Linked DNA regions of Prochlorococcus marinus str. MIT 0918. Each later gene encodes a partner of the first gene's protein in a complex. Links are inferred from orthologs where the notes say so. Each region holds a gene or a part of one and is shown on either strand. Other genes may lie near its edges. The genes, in order: O5636_RS09555 and accD.

The links.
Region 2: the proteins of O5636_RS09555 (region 1) and accD are in contact, whole or in part, in a solved structure (PDB 8UXZ), measured with the Escherichia coli proteins. The link is inferred for Prochlorococcus marinus str. MIT 0918 from one-to-one orthologs.

Annotation. Positions count from the first base shown.
Region 1 is NZ_CP114780.1:1,758,777-1,766,924, forward strand. The notes cover bases 3,149-5,942. They hold O5636_RS09555 (acetyl-CoA carboxylase carboxyltransferase subunit alpha), read left to right. Parts: upstream 3,149-3,947; coding sequence 3,948-4,937; downstream 4,938-5,942. Other genes in these bases: O5636_RS09550 (long-chain acyl-[acyl-carrier-protein] reductase), read left to right, coding at 3,149-3,926; O5636_RS09560 (SDR family oxidoreductase), read left to right, coding at 4,967-5,674; O5636_RS09565 (phosphoribosylanthranilate isomerase), read right to left, coding at 5,810-5,942. In the rest of the region: O5636_RS09535 (S1 RNA-binding domain-containing protein), read right to left, coding at 1-1,052; O5636_RS09540 (creatininase family protein), read left to right, coding at 1,114-1,944; O5636_RS09545 (aldehyde oxygenase (deformylating)), read left to right, coding at 2,033-2,749; more of O5636_RS09550, read left to right, coding at 2,886-3,148; more of O5636_RS09565, read right to left, coding at 5,943-6,472; O5636_RS09570 (site-2 protease family protein), read left to right, coding at 6,553-7,791; O5636_RS09575 (lipoyl protein ligase domain-containing protein), read right to left, coding at 7,799-8,148. UniProt on the Escherichia coli protein: Component of the acetyl coenzyme A carboxylase (ACC) complex. First, biotin carboxylase catalyzes the carboxylation of biotin on its carrier protein (BCCP) and then the CO(2) group is transferred by the carboxyltransferase to acetyl-CoA to form malonyl-CoA.
Region 2 is NZ_CP114780.1:445,179-453,506, reverse strand. What follows is about bases 1,745-4,718. They hold accD (acetyl-CoA carboxylase, carboxyltransferase subunit beta), read right to left. Parts: upstream 3,680-4,718; coding sequence 2,810-3,679; downstream 1,745-2,809. Other genes in these bases: O5636_RS02400 (phosphoribulokinase), read right to left, coding at 3,924-4,718; O5636_RS02410 (hypothetical protein), read right to left, coding at 2,409-2,729; O5636_RS02415 (Gfo/Idh/MocA family protein), read right to left, coding at 1,745-2,404. In the rest of the region: O5636_RS02420 (class I fructose-bisphosphate aldolase), read right to left, coding at 85-1,152; more of O5636_RS02415, read right to left, coding at 1,277-1,744; more of O5636_RS02400, read right to left, coding at 4,719-4,820; leuB (3-isopropylmalate dehydrogenase), read right to left, coding at 4,893-5,981; lpxD (UDP-3-O-(3-hydroxymyristoyl)glucosamine N-acyltransferase), read right to left, coding at 6,012-7,049; proB (glutamate 5-kinase), read right to left, coding at 7,078-8,172; O5636_RS02380 (YqeG family HAD IIIA-type phosphatase), read right to left, coding at 8,172-8,328.

The DNA.
Region 1 (8,148 bases):
TCTCTAAGGGATCTAAGACTTCCATTTGTAATCATTGATTGATGAAGTAATCCACTAATACCTCCTATATCAACAAAAAATCCATAAGGTTTGACTGCTAATACTTTTCCTTTTACAAGTTGACCAATTTCTAATTGAGCAAATTTTGCTGCAGTAACAGCTTTTTTTTCAGATAGGATAAGCTTTCGATTATCAGGAGAAACTTCTATGAAGGCTACATCTAATGTTTTGCCTACTAAGGTTTCATGTTTGTCTCCGTCATTCAATTGAGAGCGAGGAATAAAACCTCGAAGACCTTCTATATCGCAGGTTAAGCCTCCACGATTAAAGCCATTTATCTTTACTTGTACGACTTTAGAGTCTTTAGCAAATTGAAGAACTGTTTCCCAGCTTTTTCTAAGGGCCAGTGCTCTACAGCTGATAGTTACCATTCCATCAGCGTTTTGTTCCCTTGTGACCAATACTTCCACTTCAACCCCCTTGGGGAAAAGTTCTTTGAGATTGGTTATTACTCCAAGGCCACATTCGTGTTTAGGCATAAAACCTGGTGCTTTCCCACCAATATCTACATACACCCCATCACTCTCAATTCCAATAACTTTTCCTTTCGCAATTTCACCAGTCATTCCAATAGGCTCGTTCTCATCTAAAGCTGCTAAGAATGCATCTTCGTCAAAATCAAAATCATCTACGCTTCTTTCTAGGAAATTATTTTCAGTGAAACTTGATTGATTGCTTTTGAATTTATTAGAGGTCTCTTGATCAAGAAGGTCTCCCATTGAAAAATTTTCATTTGAATTGTAATCAAATTCATATGAATTTTTCTTTTGATTTGATTCAGATGGTTTTGACGGAGAAACAAGATTTTTTTGAATTTCCGGTGTAGGTAATTCTTCTGTTTTGCTTGCCTGTTTTAAAGCTTTAGGGTCTTTTTGAGGTTGCTTATCTTCTTTGCGACTGATATGCAAAACCTGCAGAGGCTTACGCAGATGAGTCTGCGCTTGATTTGGCGGATTAGGCCTTTTAGGTTCGTGGTTTCCTGATTCGGCCATTGTGGGCCTATTATGGTTATCGGTAATTCATTCTTGCAGGAAAAGTTAAATTATTTAAGGCTTGGAGGGTATTTCTATTAGTTATCATTCACGCAATTTAGCTTATCTTAGTTGGCCAAAAGCTTCTAAGGCTGCATTAAAAAAGGGGGCTACGGTTATTTGGCCTTTTGGAGCATGTGAACAACATGGCCCACATTTACCTTTGATTACAGATACTTTGTTCGCTGAAAAAATTTTATATGAAACTTGCGATCGATTGCCGGATGAGTTGCCTGTTTGGACTTTACCTTCCCAATCAATAGGGTTTTCACCTGAACATCTAGGCTTCTCGGGCACACTTTCCCTTTCAGGAGGATTAATTCTTCAAATTGTTAGTGAGATAGGCCAACAACTTGCTGGGATGGGATTTCAAAGGCTTGTTTTTTTTAACGCTCATGGAGGTCAAATAGGACTTTTACAAGCTATTGCAAGAGAACTTAGGGTTAAGTGTCCTTCAATGGCAGTTTTGCCTTGTTTCTTATGGAGTGGTATCGATGCTGTAGAAGAATTACTTCCTGATAAGGAAGTTGAGCAAGGACTTCATGCTGGCTTGGCTGAAACTAGCCTTATGCTTTCTTTTGAACCTGACCTGGTCGGCATTGAAAGGCCATATGATGGAGATTCCCAATTGTTAGAAGGGAAAGATATTTCTGTCCCAGCTGGCTGGAGTCTTGAAGGAGCAGCTCCATGTGCATGGCTTACAAATGAATTAAGTATTTCAGGAGTTATTGGAGATAGTAGAGAAGCACATCCTTTGCTTGGAGATAAGCTTAGAGAAGTTTTAATTGATCATTGGGCCCAATTGTTTTTGTCTCTAATGGAGAGTAATTGGCCTCCTGTCGAAACTAAATAAAATTAACTAACAATAATTCCTCTGAAAGAACTCACTTTTTTCTTGGTTGTTCTGTAAAGTGCGCGTTAATGTGAATTTTTAAACACTCATGCCAACCCTAGAATCCAAAGAGGTTGCAGTTGCTAATGATTTGAATAGCTTGCCTGACTTCTCTTCTGATAAATATAAAGATGCCTATAGCAGGATTAATGCAATTGTCATTGAAGGAGAGAAGGAGGCTCATGGGAATTATCTTGCAATAGGAGAATTAATACCTGATAAGCAACAGGAGTTGAAGAATTTGGCAGTAATGGAAATGAGACATATGAAAGGCTTTACAGCTTGTGGTAAAAATCTTGGAGTGAAGGCTGACATGCCTTTTGCCGAAGAGTTTTTTGCTCCTTTACATGGGAATTTCCAGAAAGCCTTTAAAGATGAAAATCTCACAACCTGCTTCTTGATACAAGCAATTCTTATTGAAGCTTTTGCTATTTCTGCCTATCACGTATACATCCGAGTCGCAGATCCATTTGCAAAGAAGATTACTGAAAATGTTGTAAAGGATGAGTACCTTCATTTGAATTATGGACAAGAATGGCTAAAAGCCAATTTAGATACTTGTAAAGAAGATTTGATTAAGGCTAATAGAGAAAATCTTCCTCTTATTAAATCCATGCTTGATCAAGTTGCAGATGATGCAAGCTCTTTGCAAATGGATAAAGAAGAATTGATGGAAGAGTTTATGATTGCTTATCAGGATTCTTTGTTGGAAATTGGTCTAGATTCTAGGGAAATAGCTCGTATGGCCCTCGCAGCGCTTGTTTAGCAAAAAGTTTTAAATAGTGCTAACTATTTTTATAAGTGAAAAAATTATTATTAATAATTGCTTTTGATCATTATGGTTTAAGCTATTAAATTCCTGCCAAGTGTTTGTTCAGGACATCATGCTTTTTTGTTAGAAAATGTTTGGATTGATCGGGCACTCAACAAGCTTTACTGATGCCAGGAAAAAGGCTATGGATTTGGGGTTTAATCATATTGCAGAGGGAGATTTAGATGTATGGTGTAGTGCTCCTCCTCAGCTTGTTGAACATTTTGAGGTTGTAAGTGCAATAGGCAAAAAGATTGAAGGAGCTTATATAGACTCCTGCTTTGTCCCAGAAATGTTAGGAAGGTTTAAAACAGCAAGAAGAAAAGTGCTTAATGCAATGGAACTTGCTCAAAAAAAAGGAATAAGTATTACTGCTTTAGGAGGGTTTACATCAATTATATTTGAAAATTTTAATCTCCTACAAAACAAACAAGTTCGCAATACTACTCTTGATTGGGAACGTTTTACTACAGGAAATACTCATACTGCTTGGGTGATATCTCGCCAATTAGAAATTAATGCGCCGTTATTAGGCATTGATCTAAAAAAAGCATCTGTTGCTGTTGTTGGGGCTACTGGTGATATTGGTAGTGCTGTTTGTAGATGGCTAACAGAGAGGACATATGTTAAAGAACTTTTATTGGTTGCAAGACAGCAGCAACCATTGAAGGATCTTCAAAATAATCTCCAAGGAGGAAGAATTCTAAGCTTAGAAGAGGCTCTGCCTGAAGCAGATATAGTTGTATGGGTTGCTAGCATGCCAAAAAACTTGCAAATTGATAAGTCCAAGCTTCGTAATCCATGTTTAATGATTGATGGAGGCTATCCAAAAAACCTTGATGAAAAATTTTCTGGATCAGGTATTCATGTCCTCAAGGGCGGTATTGTTGAGTTCTTCGAAGATATTGGTTGGAATATGATGGAAATAGCTGAAATGGAGAAACCACAGAGACAAATGTTTGCTTGCTTTGCAGAGGCAATGCTTCTGGAATTTGAAAATTGCCATACTAATTTTAGTTGGGGAAGAAATAATATTACGTTGGAAAAAATGGATTTTATAGGTGAGGCATCATTAAGACATGGCTTCACTACACTTGGCCTTAATCCTAATCTTCAGGTATCTTTTGCCTGACTTGTAGCAGCAATTTTTACTATGGCACGTCGTTATCTTTTGGAATTTGAGAAGCCATTAGTTGAGTTGGAAAAACAAATTGATCAGATCAGAGAATTGGCAAGAGATTCTGAGGTTGATGTAAGTCAGCAATTACTTCAATTAGAAACTCTTGCAGCGAGAAGGAGAGAAGAAATCTTTAGAGCATTAACACCCTCTGAAAAAATACAGGTTGCTAGACACCCTCAAAGACCTAGTACACTTGATTTTATTCAAATGTTTTGCGATGACTGGGTAGAGTTACATGGTGATAGGCATAGTAGTGACGATAGTGCTTTGATTGGAGGAATAGCTCGCATTGGTGAAAGAGCTGTAATGCTTATTGGCCAACAAAAAGGTAGAGATACTAAAGAAAATGTTGCTAGGAATTTTGGCATGGCAAAACCTGGAGGCTATAGGAAGGCATTACGTTTAATGAATCATGCGGATAGGTTTAAGCTCCCAATTATCTCTTTTATTGATACCCCAGGTGCTTATGCAGGATTATTAGCAGAGGAACAAGGTCAAGGAGAAGCAATAGCAGTTAATCTTAGAGAAATGTTTCGAATAACTGTTCCAATTATTGCAACTGTTATTGGTGAAGGTGGCTCTGGTGGTGCTTTGGGTATTGGAGTAGCTGACAGATTACTAATGTTTGAACATAGTGTTTACACAGTTGCAAGTCCTGAGGCTTGTGCTTCCATTTTATGGCGTGATGCTTCAAAGGCGCCAGATGCAGCTGCAGCATTAAAGATTACTGGGTCAGACTTAATGAGTTTAGGTATTGTTGATGAGGTTATAAAAGAACCTTCTGGAGGGAATAATTGGGCACCTCTTCAAGCTGGTGAAGCTTTAAAAAAGACCATTTTAAAACATTTAGAAGAACTCTCTGAACTCTCTATTAGCAAATTGAGAGATGATAGATATCAGAAATTTAGGCGAATTGGGAGTTTCATAGAACCAAGTTTTCAAGAAGGCGGTGTGATTAATTAGAATCATCCATAATATTTTCTAATTTTAATTTGCCAACAGCTCTGATTACTGGAGCCTCTAAGGGCATAGGGAGAACAACAGCACGTGTTTTTGCTCATGCTGGTTGGGATCTTTTGTTATTAGCGCGCTCTGAAAGCAACCTGCATTCCTTAACTAAAGAACTATCTGATTCAAAGAATAAGGTTTTTTACCAATGTGTTGATTTGTCTGATGCAACTCAGATCGAGCAAGGAATAAAGGATCTTCTTAGCAATGGACTTTCTCCATCAGTACTAATTAATAATGCTGGAGTTGCATGGACAGGTGAATTGTTGTCAATGCCTCTAGATAGATGGCAATGGCTAATGCAAATTAATTTGACAAGTGTTTTTCAAATTTGTGCAGCAGTTGTTCCCTCGATGAGGGAAAATGGTGGATTAGTTATTAATGTAAGTAGCCATGCTGCAAGGAATCAGTTTCCAGAATGGGGTGCTTATTGTGTAAGTAAAGCAGCATTGGAGAGCTTTACTAAATGCCTTGCTTTGGAAGAGAGGCAAAATCAAATTAGGGCTTGTACTCTTACCCTAGGATCTGTGAATAGTGATCTTTGGGATGCTGATTGTGTTCATAGTGATTTTGATCGTAAAGCAATGCTCTCTGTTGATGATGTTGCCTTTAACCTTCTACACTTGGCTCAGCAGCCTGTTTCGCAAATTATTAATGATATAACTTTAATGCCATCTGCAGGTGCTTTCTAAATTGGATGGTAAACTCTAAAATTAATTGTTGATTAAGAATCAAAATTGACATCACAATAGATATAATCTTCTAGAAGAGTTTGCATCACTTATTGAACAATTCTATAAACTTTTAGTAAATAAGATATAGCTCTTTTAAATAAGGTTATTTACAGCTTTTAATAGATCTTTAACTTTCTGAATATCTTTTATCCCTGGATGTGTTTCTAACTTGCTAGAAGCATCTATCCCAAAAGGGTTTAGTTCTAATAATACTTCTGATATCCATTCAGCAGAGATTCCACCTGCAAGCCACCAAGGTATTTGGAAATTAGCACTACTTAAAAATTCAATAGGTATTATTTGCCCTGTCCCTCCTAAATTAACTCTACTCCAGCTATCAAGAAGAATTGAATCTACTGAGTCTTGAAAAGCTTGGGCTTTTAAAACATCACTTTGTTGACGTATTCGAAAAGATTTCCAAAACTCAATTTGAGGTAATCTTTTTTTTAGTTTAATACATTTTTCTCTAGATTCATTGCCATGCAGTTGTATGACAGAGGGGGAACCAATACCTTCTATGCCTTGAATGATTTCATCTAGGCCTAAATCTGCAATTACCCATACTCTGTCAACTCCAGGCGCATGTTGAGTTAATTCACTAAATAGCTTACGCCTGTCTACTTCTTGTAAAAATCTAGGTGAGCTTTTAACACCTATTACGCCAATTGCATTTACTCCTATGGATGCTATCTCAAGAGCTTGCTTTACTTGGGTGATTCCACAGATTTTAACTGCTGTCGGCGCTTTAGCATTCATGATTAATCAATTGAGTATTGCTTTTATAGGATTAGAGCTGACTTGAGTCATTTTAAGATGCTTCTTTAGGAGGAGAAAATTTGGCCAGTGTTGAGTTGATCAGAATAAAAGGAATCCCTTTAAGGGTTCATTCAAGTTGGTTTTTTATTCTTAGTCTTTTTGCTGTGGCTTCTCAAGGACAGTTTGCCAGAGTTTTTGAAGGACAATTCCCTATGTGGCAAAGTTGGTGTATTGGCTTTTTGGGCTCACTTTGTTTGTTTCTATCTGTTCTTCTTCATGAATTAGGTCATTTTTTTATGGCTTTGAAAGAAGGAGTCAAGGTCTATGAAATTACTTTGTTTTTGTTAGGTGGAATTACAAAAGTCGATAAGGAATATTCGACTCCAATGGCTGAATTAAGGGTTGCTGTGGCTGGTCCTCTAGTGAGTCTTTTTTTAAGTGTTTTGTTTTTAGGGATTGTCTTTTTTAGTTCAGATTTAAATCCAATTTTATCTAACTTATTTACTCAAATAGGAAGTATAAATTTGGGTTTGGCTGTTTTAAATTTAATGCCTGGAGTCCCTTTGGATGGTTCATTGATCCTAAAGTCTTTAGTTTGGTATTTCACTGGAAGTCAACAAAAAGGTCAAAAGGCAGCAAATGCGACTACTCGTGTTTTATCTTTTCTAGGAATACTTTTAGGAATTTTAGTTGCTTTTTCAGGAGTTGTTTTTTTCGGCCTTTGGTTAATAATAATTAGTTGGTTTGGCTTTACTTCTTCACAGTCTCAAGACCAAATAATTGTTTTGCAGGAAGCTTTAATTGAGTTGAGAGTTAAAGATGCATCTCGTAAACGTTTTCGAGTGCTAGAGCAAGATCAATCTTTAAGGGCACTTAGTGAGTTGAAATTAAAGTCATCTCAACAAGATGAGGTAACTGAATGGGTGCTTTTATGTAGTTCTGGAAGATGGGTTGGGTACATTACTGGAGACCCATTGAAGGATTTAGAAGTTCAATATTGGAATGATCATTTGTTATCTGATTACAAAAAACCTTTATCTGATTTACCTTCTATTAGTGAGAAAAGCCCGCTTTGGGAAGCAGTTATAGAAATAGAGAGATCTAAAGAACAGAAGTTATTGGTTTTCAATCTTGCTGGGTTGCCGAGTGGGACAGTAGATAAAGTTGATATCTCGGAGCTTATACTTAGAAAAATTGGTTTGAACCTTCCAAAGGCATTTTTAGAAACAGCCCGTAAAAAAAATATATATCCATTAGGAATTTCTTTATTGAAGATTGTTGAAGGAATGATTGCTAAAGGCCTTGTTGTAAAAAAGTAAAATTAGATTATTTTTTTAAATAAGATTTAGAACTCGCAGTGATTTTGGTTAATTCTTCAGCAGTAAAACTATTTTTTGTCCATTTAACGTTTGGCCAATTTAATACCAATGCATTAATTAATAATTTTTCTAGCCCAACTCTTGGGATTTTGTTTGGAGCTGCTGTTGGGGGATCTGTGAGAAATATTTCTTTCCATAATTGTTTAGGAGGATCTAAAAGAATTTCCCCATGCTGTAGAACATGACCTTGTTTCCATAATTGCGCGCTACCAATTCGTTTAATTCCTTTTTCATCAATTAAATCAGCAGCACTTGATGTTGAGAAGCAGTTTTTTGAAGAATTCAACAGATTTTGAT
Region 2 (8,328 bases), 1.3 Mb from region 1 along the record:
GATAATGGTATGAAATGTCACGCTATTAAGGGACAAAAATACCTTTGTTTGTGTAAAAGTTATTTTTAGTTTATGGAAAATAAATCAATACTTATATCCAGCAACAAATAAAGCTTCATCGGAGGACGGTTGAGAACCCTCTAAATAACACCCTTTTGAAGCTTCTGAATTTGCTTGAGCTCGTGCTAAGAGAGCATTCTGACCAGCGGTTATGTTTTTGCCATCCCAAGCTTTAAGACAAGAGTGTTGTAGTGCTCTGCCATAAGAGAAACCAATATTCCAAGTAGCTTTTCTTTTTATTTTATTCATCAAGTTTAAATATACAGATGCTGCCTCTTCACTTAATCCACCTGATAAAAAAACTATTCCAGGTACTGCAGCTGGAACGGATCTTTCCATTGTCCTAATGGTTTGCTCAGCTATTGTCTTTGGATTGGATTTCTCTGGGCATTCCGCCCCTTCAATAGTCATAGAAGGTTTAAGCAAAGTCCCTTCCAAATAAACCCCATTTGTCTTGCAGGCCATATATACTTCTTTGATTACTTCTTCTTGAATAGCTGCTGTCTTATTAATTCCATGGGAACCATCCATGAGTATTTCTGGTTCAATAATGGGGACTAAACCTGATTCTTGAACAGATCTTGCATAGCGAGCTAAGCCCCAAGCATTTTCTTTGATTGATAATTTTGAAGGACAACCATTATTTGTAATCTGAAGTACTGCTCTCCATTTAGCAAAGCGAGCCCCCTGAGCGTAATAGTCAGAAGATCTTTCTACTAGACCATCTAAACCTGAGCAGAAAGTTTCTATATCGCCTCCGCCTGCTAATGGTTTTAATCCCTTATCAACTTTAATACCAGGAATAATTCCAAGCTTTTCCAGCTTTTTTACCATCAACTCTCCGTCAGAATGGGTTTGAAAAAGAGTCTCTTCAAATAAGATTGCACCACTTATATATTGTCCAAGACCTTGAGTTGTAAAAAGCATCCCTCTATAAGCCTTTCTATTTGTTTCAGTGTTTTCTAAATTGATTGATGCAAGTCTTTTGCCAATAGTTTTTGTAGATTCATCTACAGCTAGTATGCCTTTCCCAGACTTGGCTAGAGATTCAGCAGTTTTTTTTAATTCTTCTTTGTAATAATTAAGAGGCATTAGTAATTGAAAATCTTTAAGGTTAGATTTTTTCAGATAATGCTATGAAGGATTTTATTTAATACTCATTTGCATGTATAAAATCTTACTTTTAATAGTAGTTTTTATTTATTTTGGGCGTTATTTAAAAATCATTAATTTTAAGTTTCATCCCTGATTTGGATGATTCTATTATTTTGTCAACAACCTTTTGAGTGACTACGCCTTCATGTATGCCTGGTATAACGGGTTTTTGTCTTATAATACTTTCTCCCCACCATTGTTGAATTCTAGCTACTGGAGCAACACGCCCATCTTCCCAGGTTTTAGAAAATATAAAATCCTCACTAGGCTGAATAGAATTTATAGTTTTATTTTTTTCTGCAAACCATAAACCAAATCCATGTACATAATCTGTTTGATTATCACTGCCTAATATTAATGTTCCATCTTCTCCATAAACTTCTATCCAACATCCTCTTCCATTTCTAGATACTGCAGATAATGTTAATTGAGCAGGAACTATTTGACGTGATTCAATGTCACATATTTCCATATGAGCCATACATATATCTTCACTTGTTACTGATTTCATAAGATTATTTACTGGATGCTTTCTTTCTTTAATTGATGTAGATGTAAAGCTACTTACAGAAGTTATTTCTCCAAATAACCACTCTAATAAATCAAAAGAATGTGTACCAAGTGCACCAATGACTCCTCCTCCTTTTTCAGTTTCTGAATACCAATTCCAAGGTCTATTTATATTAGCGCGACTACTCATTAACCAATCATACTTTATAAGCCATGGCTTTCCAATAGCTCCTTCTTCAATCATTTTCTTTGCTTGCATAAAGAGAGGAACAGCTCTATATTCAAAATTTACAGCTACAGATAGTTTGCGTTTAAGAGAACTTTTTTCTATTTCTAAAGCTTCTTTTCTATTTAAAGCGATTGGTTTTTCTAATAAAAGATGTTTATTAGAATTAAGTGCTTCAATCGCTAATTTATATCTAACTTCTGGTGGAGTAGCAATAATGATTGCATGAATTGAAGGGTCGTTAATAAGATGCTGCCAATTACTATAACCTTTTAAATTATATTTATTAGATGCCTCATCTATCTTCTCTTTCCTAGGATGCCAAAGTGCTATAGGTTTAAAATCTTTATTTGTTTTTAAGGAGGGTAAATGGACTTTTTCTCCAAAACCTAAACCTGCTATTGCAACCCCAATTTTTTGGTTAGGATCTTTATATGATTTTTCTAAGGTCATACTTTTAATGAGAGCAAGCTGATTTAATTGTTTCATCAATTAGGGAATCTCCATGGGGAGTATTCCATTTTTCTACCTTTTGTTTTATTCCATTAACTGATTTATCTTTATATAATCTTTTTGAGCAATCGATTATCATATTATAAGATATTTCTTGATAACTTTCATTATCAAATGATTTCCTTGGCTCATATCTGCTTAAAATAGATATTAAATTATCATTGGTTTTTTCTAAACTATTTTGATCCCACCATTGCCTTCCATTTTGCGTGGATTTCACTTCAATCCAATGATGAGTATCTCCTGCAATAACTTTATTGGGCAAATAAAGTATTAAACTAAATATAATAATCAAATTAAGTAGGTTATAAAAATTATAAAATCTCATTTTTCTATTTGTATGAGTTAATTTAATTCATTACTTCCATGTAATCTTAACAATATTCCAAGAGTTTTACGTAATTCAGTTCTAGGAACAATTTTATCTACGAAACCATGATCTAATAGATATTCTGCTGTTTGAAAGTTATCTGGTAATTTCTCTCTTAATGTTTGTTCTATTACTCTTCTACCGGCAAAACCTATCAGGGCTTTTGGTTCAGCGAGTATTAAGTCCCCCAACATGGCAAAGCTAGCAGTTACACCTCCTGTGGTGGGATGAGTAAGTAAAGGCATATAGAGAAGCTCTGCTTCTCTGTGTCGTTCTAATGCACCTGAAATTTTTGCCATTTGCATAAGGCTCAACATACCTTCTTGCATTCTTGCTCCTCCAGAAGCGCAAACAATTAGTAAAGGATATTTTTTTTCTGTTGCTTTCTCAATAAGGCGGGTAATTTTTTCTCCAACAACAGACCCCATAGATCCTCCCATAAACCTAAAGTCCATTACAGCTAGGGCCATTGGAATGCCTTCTACTTTGCACATTCCTGTCAAAACACCATCTTTCATCCCAGTACTTGCCTGGCTTTCTCTAAGCCTATCTGCATAGGCCCTTCTGTCTTTAAACCCAAGAGGGTCAACAGGGGTAAGGTCTTTATCTAAAGCTTGGAAACTTTTTGAATCTACAATTAGCTCTATCCTTTCATCACTATTAATTCTATTGTGGTGACCACAGTTGCTACATACATTTGCATTTTTGATTAGATCTTTCCTATATACAACTTGACCGCATTCTGGGCATTTCCCCCATAAACCATCACTTTCTTCAGTCTCTTGGATTACTTTTCCAACAAACTGATCTTTCCTTCTTGCTGCGAACCAATCGAATAAGGACACTTTTAGTGATTCTTTTGATTTTATAGATAAACTTTATCTCATAATGAATTCAATGGATAGAAATACTACTTATCAATACAAAGAAATCTTCTCAACATTTTTAGTTGGATTCATTAATAAAAACAAAAATTCTAGTTTTTTTATTAATGTAATGATTTTAACTATAAAAAAATCTATCTATTTAATATATTGATTTACTTTTATGTATTAAATCTACTATATAGAAAATTATTTAATTTAATCATCATTTCTTTTTTTCTTCAATCATTCTATGAATAATTGGCGTAAGAATAAGTTCCATAGCAAAACCCATTTTGCCACCATTAACAACTATGCTAGTTGGACTTGTCATAAAAGAGTCTTGTATCATTCCTAATAAGTATTGAAAGTCAATTCCCCATTTCTCTCTTGCTCCTTTACGAAAATGAATAATTACGAAACTTTCATCTGGGGTAGGTATGTTTCTACAAATAAATGGGTTAGAAGTATCAATAGTAGGTACCCTTTGAAAATTAATATCTGTACGACTAAATTGTGGGCAAATATGATTTATATAATCAGGCATTCTTCTAAGGATAGTGTCTACTATTGTTTCTGCTGAATATCCTCGTTCTGCATTATCTCTGTGTATTTTTTGAATCCATTCAAGATTAGTTATTGGTACTACACCTACTAATAAATCTGCATATGATGCTACGTCATATTCTTCGCCTACAACACCACCATGAAGTCCTTCATAAAAAAGTACATCAGTTCCCTTAGGGATTTCTTCCCAAGGTGTGAATTGACCTGGACCAAGATTTGTACCAAGCCTTGAATTATGCTCATCTGCTTCTTCTTGACTATGCAGATAGTATCTTTTGTTTCCACTACCTGTCTCTCCATAAGCTTTGAATAATTCTTCAAGTTTGTCGAATAAATTAGCTTCTGGACCAAAATGCGAAAAATTTTCCCCTTTTGAAAGAGCATCAGCCATTGCTTGCTTCATGGGAGTTCTTTCGAATCGGTGATAACTATCACCTTCAACTACGGCAGGTATTATTTCTTCTCTAGCAAAAATATGTTCAAATGCTCTTTTGACTGTGCTTGTACCAGCTCCTGATGAACCTGTAACAGCTACTACTGGATGACGCTTTGACATCTATGCGTTGCAAATTTCCTATAGATTTTCGCAGGTCATAGTATGTGTAATTGATACTTCTAGGCAGTTTATTTATATTTCTTGTAATTCATCTAGTATTTTTTGGCCCATTTCAAGGCATCCGATTTTTTGATCTAGATTTTTACTAGTTAAATCATTAGTTCTAAAACCCTTCAAAAGGACTGAGCTTACTGCTTTTTCTAAGCTTTCAGCGGCTTCTATTTCTTTCAACCCAATTCTAAGCATCATTGCTGCTGAAAGTATCATTGCAATTGGATTTGCCAAGTTTTTTCCAGCAATATCAGGGGCTGAGCCATGCACTGGTTCGAATAATCCAGGACCATCTTCTCCCAATGATGCTGACGGTAACATTCCAATTGAACCAGTAAGCATTGCAGCCTCATCGCTCAAAATATCACCAAAAAGATTGCCTGTAAGAATTACATCAAATTGATTAGGTTGTCTAACAAGTTGCATTGCAGCATTATCTACATATTGATGACTGAGTTCAACTTGTTGGTAATTGTTACCTATTGAAGTTACACATTCTCTCCATAGTTGACTTACATCTAAAACATTTGCTTTATCTACAGAACAGAGTTTCTTCTTTCTTTCATTAGCTAATTCAAAGGCTATTTTTGCAATTCGATTTATTTCATTAGTTGAATAACTCATGGTGTTAAATGCTCTTTCGCCAAATTCTTTTGTTTGTATTCTTCCTTTTGGCTCACCAAAATAAATCCCCCCTGTTAATTCTCTGACCACAACAAGGTCTACTTCTTTAATTATCTCTTTTTTTAAAGAGCTTTCATCTAATAATGCATTAAAAACTTTAACTGGTCGAATATTTGCAAAGAGTTTTAGTTCAGATCTTAGTCTTAGTAAACCTGTCTCAGGTCTTAGCTCACGTGCAATTCCATCATATTTTGGATCTCCTATCGCTGCCATTAGTACTGCATCGCTTTTTTTGCACTGTTCAAGAGTCTCAATAGGCAATGGATTATTTTCTTTCTCAATAGCATTCCCTCCAAAAGCCATTTCTTGAAAATTTAGATTGATGTTTTTTCTTTTACAAACAGCATTTAGTAGAGACTTTGTAACTTCTGTTATTTCAGGACCTATTCCATCACCAGGAAGTAAGGTTATGTTGTAATTAGTCATAGATATTTTTTTAATTATTTTAATTTTAATTTAATTAGATCGATTGAGGTTTCTAATTGCTTTAGCTATTTCTGGAAGTCTTTTGAAATTTGCTGAACATCTCAACCATAGTTTATTTGGCATAGCAGGAAAACCACTAATTATTTGACCTGCTTCGATATCTGCATGAATACCACATTTAGAGCTAGCAATTACATTTGCCCCTACATTTACTCTGTTCCCTACGCCAACTTGACCAGCCAAAATTACTCCATCTCCAATTTTTGCACCCCCTGCAATTCCTACTTGAGCAGCCATGGCACAGTTTTTTCCTATTTCAACGCCATGTCCGATTTGTACTAAATTATCAATTTTTGTTCCTGCACCTATAACTGTTTCTCCAACAGCTGGTCTGTCAACTGTTGTCCCACAACCAATTTCTACATTGTTTTGAATAATTACTTTTCCAGTCTGTGGCATCTTTCTCCAACCTTTCCTTGTAGGTATAAAGCCAAACCCTTCAGACCCAATCACAGCGTGTGAATGTATGACACAATTCTTACCTATATTGGTATGTGGATGAAGTACACAATTTGAATGCAATTCAGAACCACTGCCAATAGTCACATCATTGTATATTACTACTCCAGGATGAATAATAACTTCAGAATTTATCTTGCAATTAGATGCAATAGTTACATTTGCACCTATTGATACGTGTTCTCCTATATCTACATTTGTACCAATAATAGCAGAATTATGGATATCCTTAATAGGAATAATTTTAGGATAAATAATTTCTAAGATTTCAGCAAATGCAATTCTTGGCTCTTTAACAGTAACCCAGGCTATTTTTCTCTTTGTAATATTATTTGATAACTCTTTTTTATTAGGAAGTATTAAAGCTGAAGCATTTGTTTTGTTTAACTCTTGAAGTAAATAACTTCCTTCTTCAAGAAAACTTATTTGACTCTCTGTGGCTTTTTCTAAAGATGCAGCTTGATAAATTTGAGGATTATTTGAGATAGAAAATTCGAGAACTCCTGATTCTCCATTTTTAAGGATATTAATTATATCTAGAAATTTCATGGCTGTAAGGAATGATTAAAGGTCATTTTCAAGAAATAAATTCACTTGTAAGTACTAAAACATCTCTGTGAATAACAATAGGTGATTGTTTGGATCTTATAGGATTATTTATTTTAGCTCTTATTTCTTGACTGCTTAAAGAACTAATCCCCTTAGCAACTTGGAGTCCATCCAAATTAAAAACTGTTACTGGTTGATTCGCATTGAATTCTCCTTCTATTCGTTTTATTCCAACTAGTAAAAGAGATGCACCTTTGTTTTCTATAGCATTGAAAGCACCTTCATCTAAATATAATGAGCCTTGCGAATGTAAGGCATGAGCTAACCAACATTTCTTTGTCCCCATAGGTTTTGGATTTGGATGGAAAACAGTTCCTCCTCTTGAACCATTAAGAATTTTCTTAAGTATTAAGGGATCTCTTCCGTCTGCAAGGTGAACTGTTATTCCATTTTTAGTAGAAATTTGAGCAGCAGTGAGCTTGGTTTTAATTCCACCAGTTCCCCAATTTCCTGAATTTGTTGAATCAATTTTAAGTTGTACTAAGTCTTTAGAATTATGTACATCAGTTATTGGTTTAGCTTCTTTATTAGTTCTTGGATCAGATGAATAAAGTTTATCTATATCAGTTAGTAAAATAAGTTGATCTGCGCAAATTGCTGATGATACTAATGCAGATAATGTGTCATTATCTCCATATTTTAATTCTTCATTTGATATAGAATCATTTTCATTGATTATTGGTAAGATTTTCCAATCAAGAAGTCTTTTAATTGTTAATGAAGCATTATTAAAATTCTTTCTTGATTGAAAATCTTCCCTGGTTAAAAGTATTTGTGCAACATTATACCCATGATTACTCATAGCACTTTCATAAAGCGACATAAGATAGCCTTGACCTACTGCTGCTGCTGCTTGCAGTGAATTAATATCACTAGGTCTCTCCTTAAAACCTAGTTTAGTACATCCTAGGCCTACTGCTCCACTTGATACGATTATGATTTGATCACCTTTATCTTTAGATTCAGCAATGTATTTACAATATTCATTTATTATTGTGTTTGTTCTCAGATTTTTAGTTCCTCTAAGTAAACTAGTACCAATTTTTATAGTCCATAGTGTCATTATTTATAAGCCCCAATTATAGAAGCTACTTTATTTTCTATAATTTGCATTTTGTTGTCTTGAATAACATTTCCATTTGAGTCTATTGGCTTGACTAGAATAGTATAGATTCCTAAACGATTACCAACAAGTATATCAGTAAAGATTCTATCACCA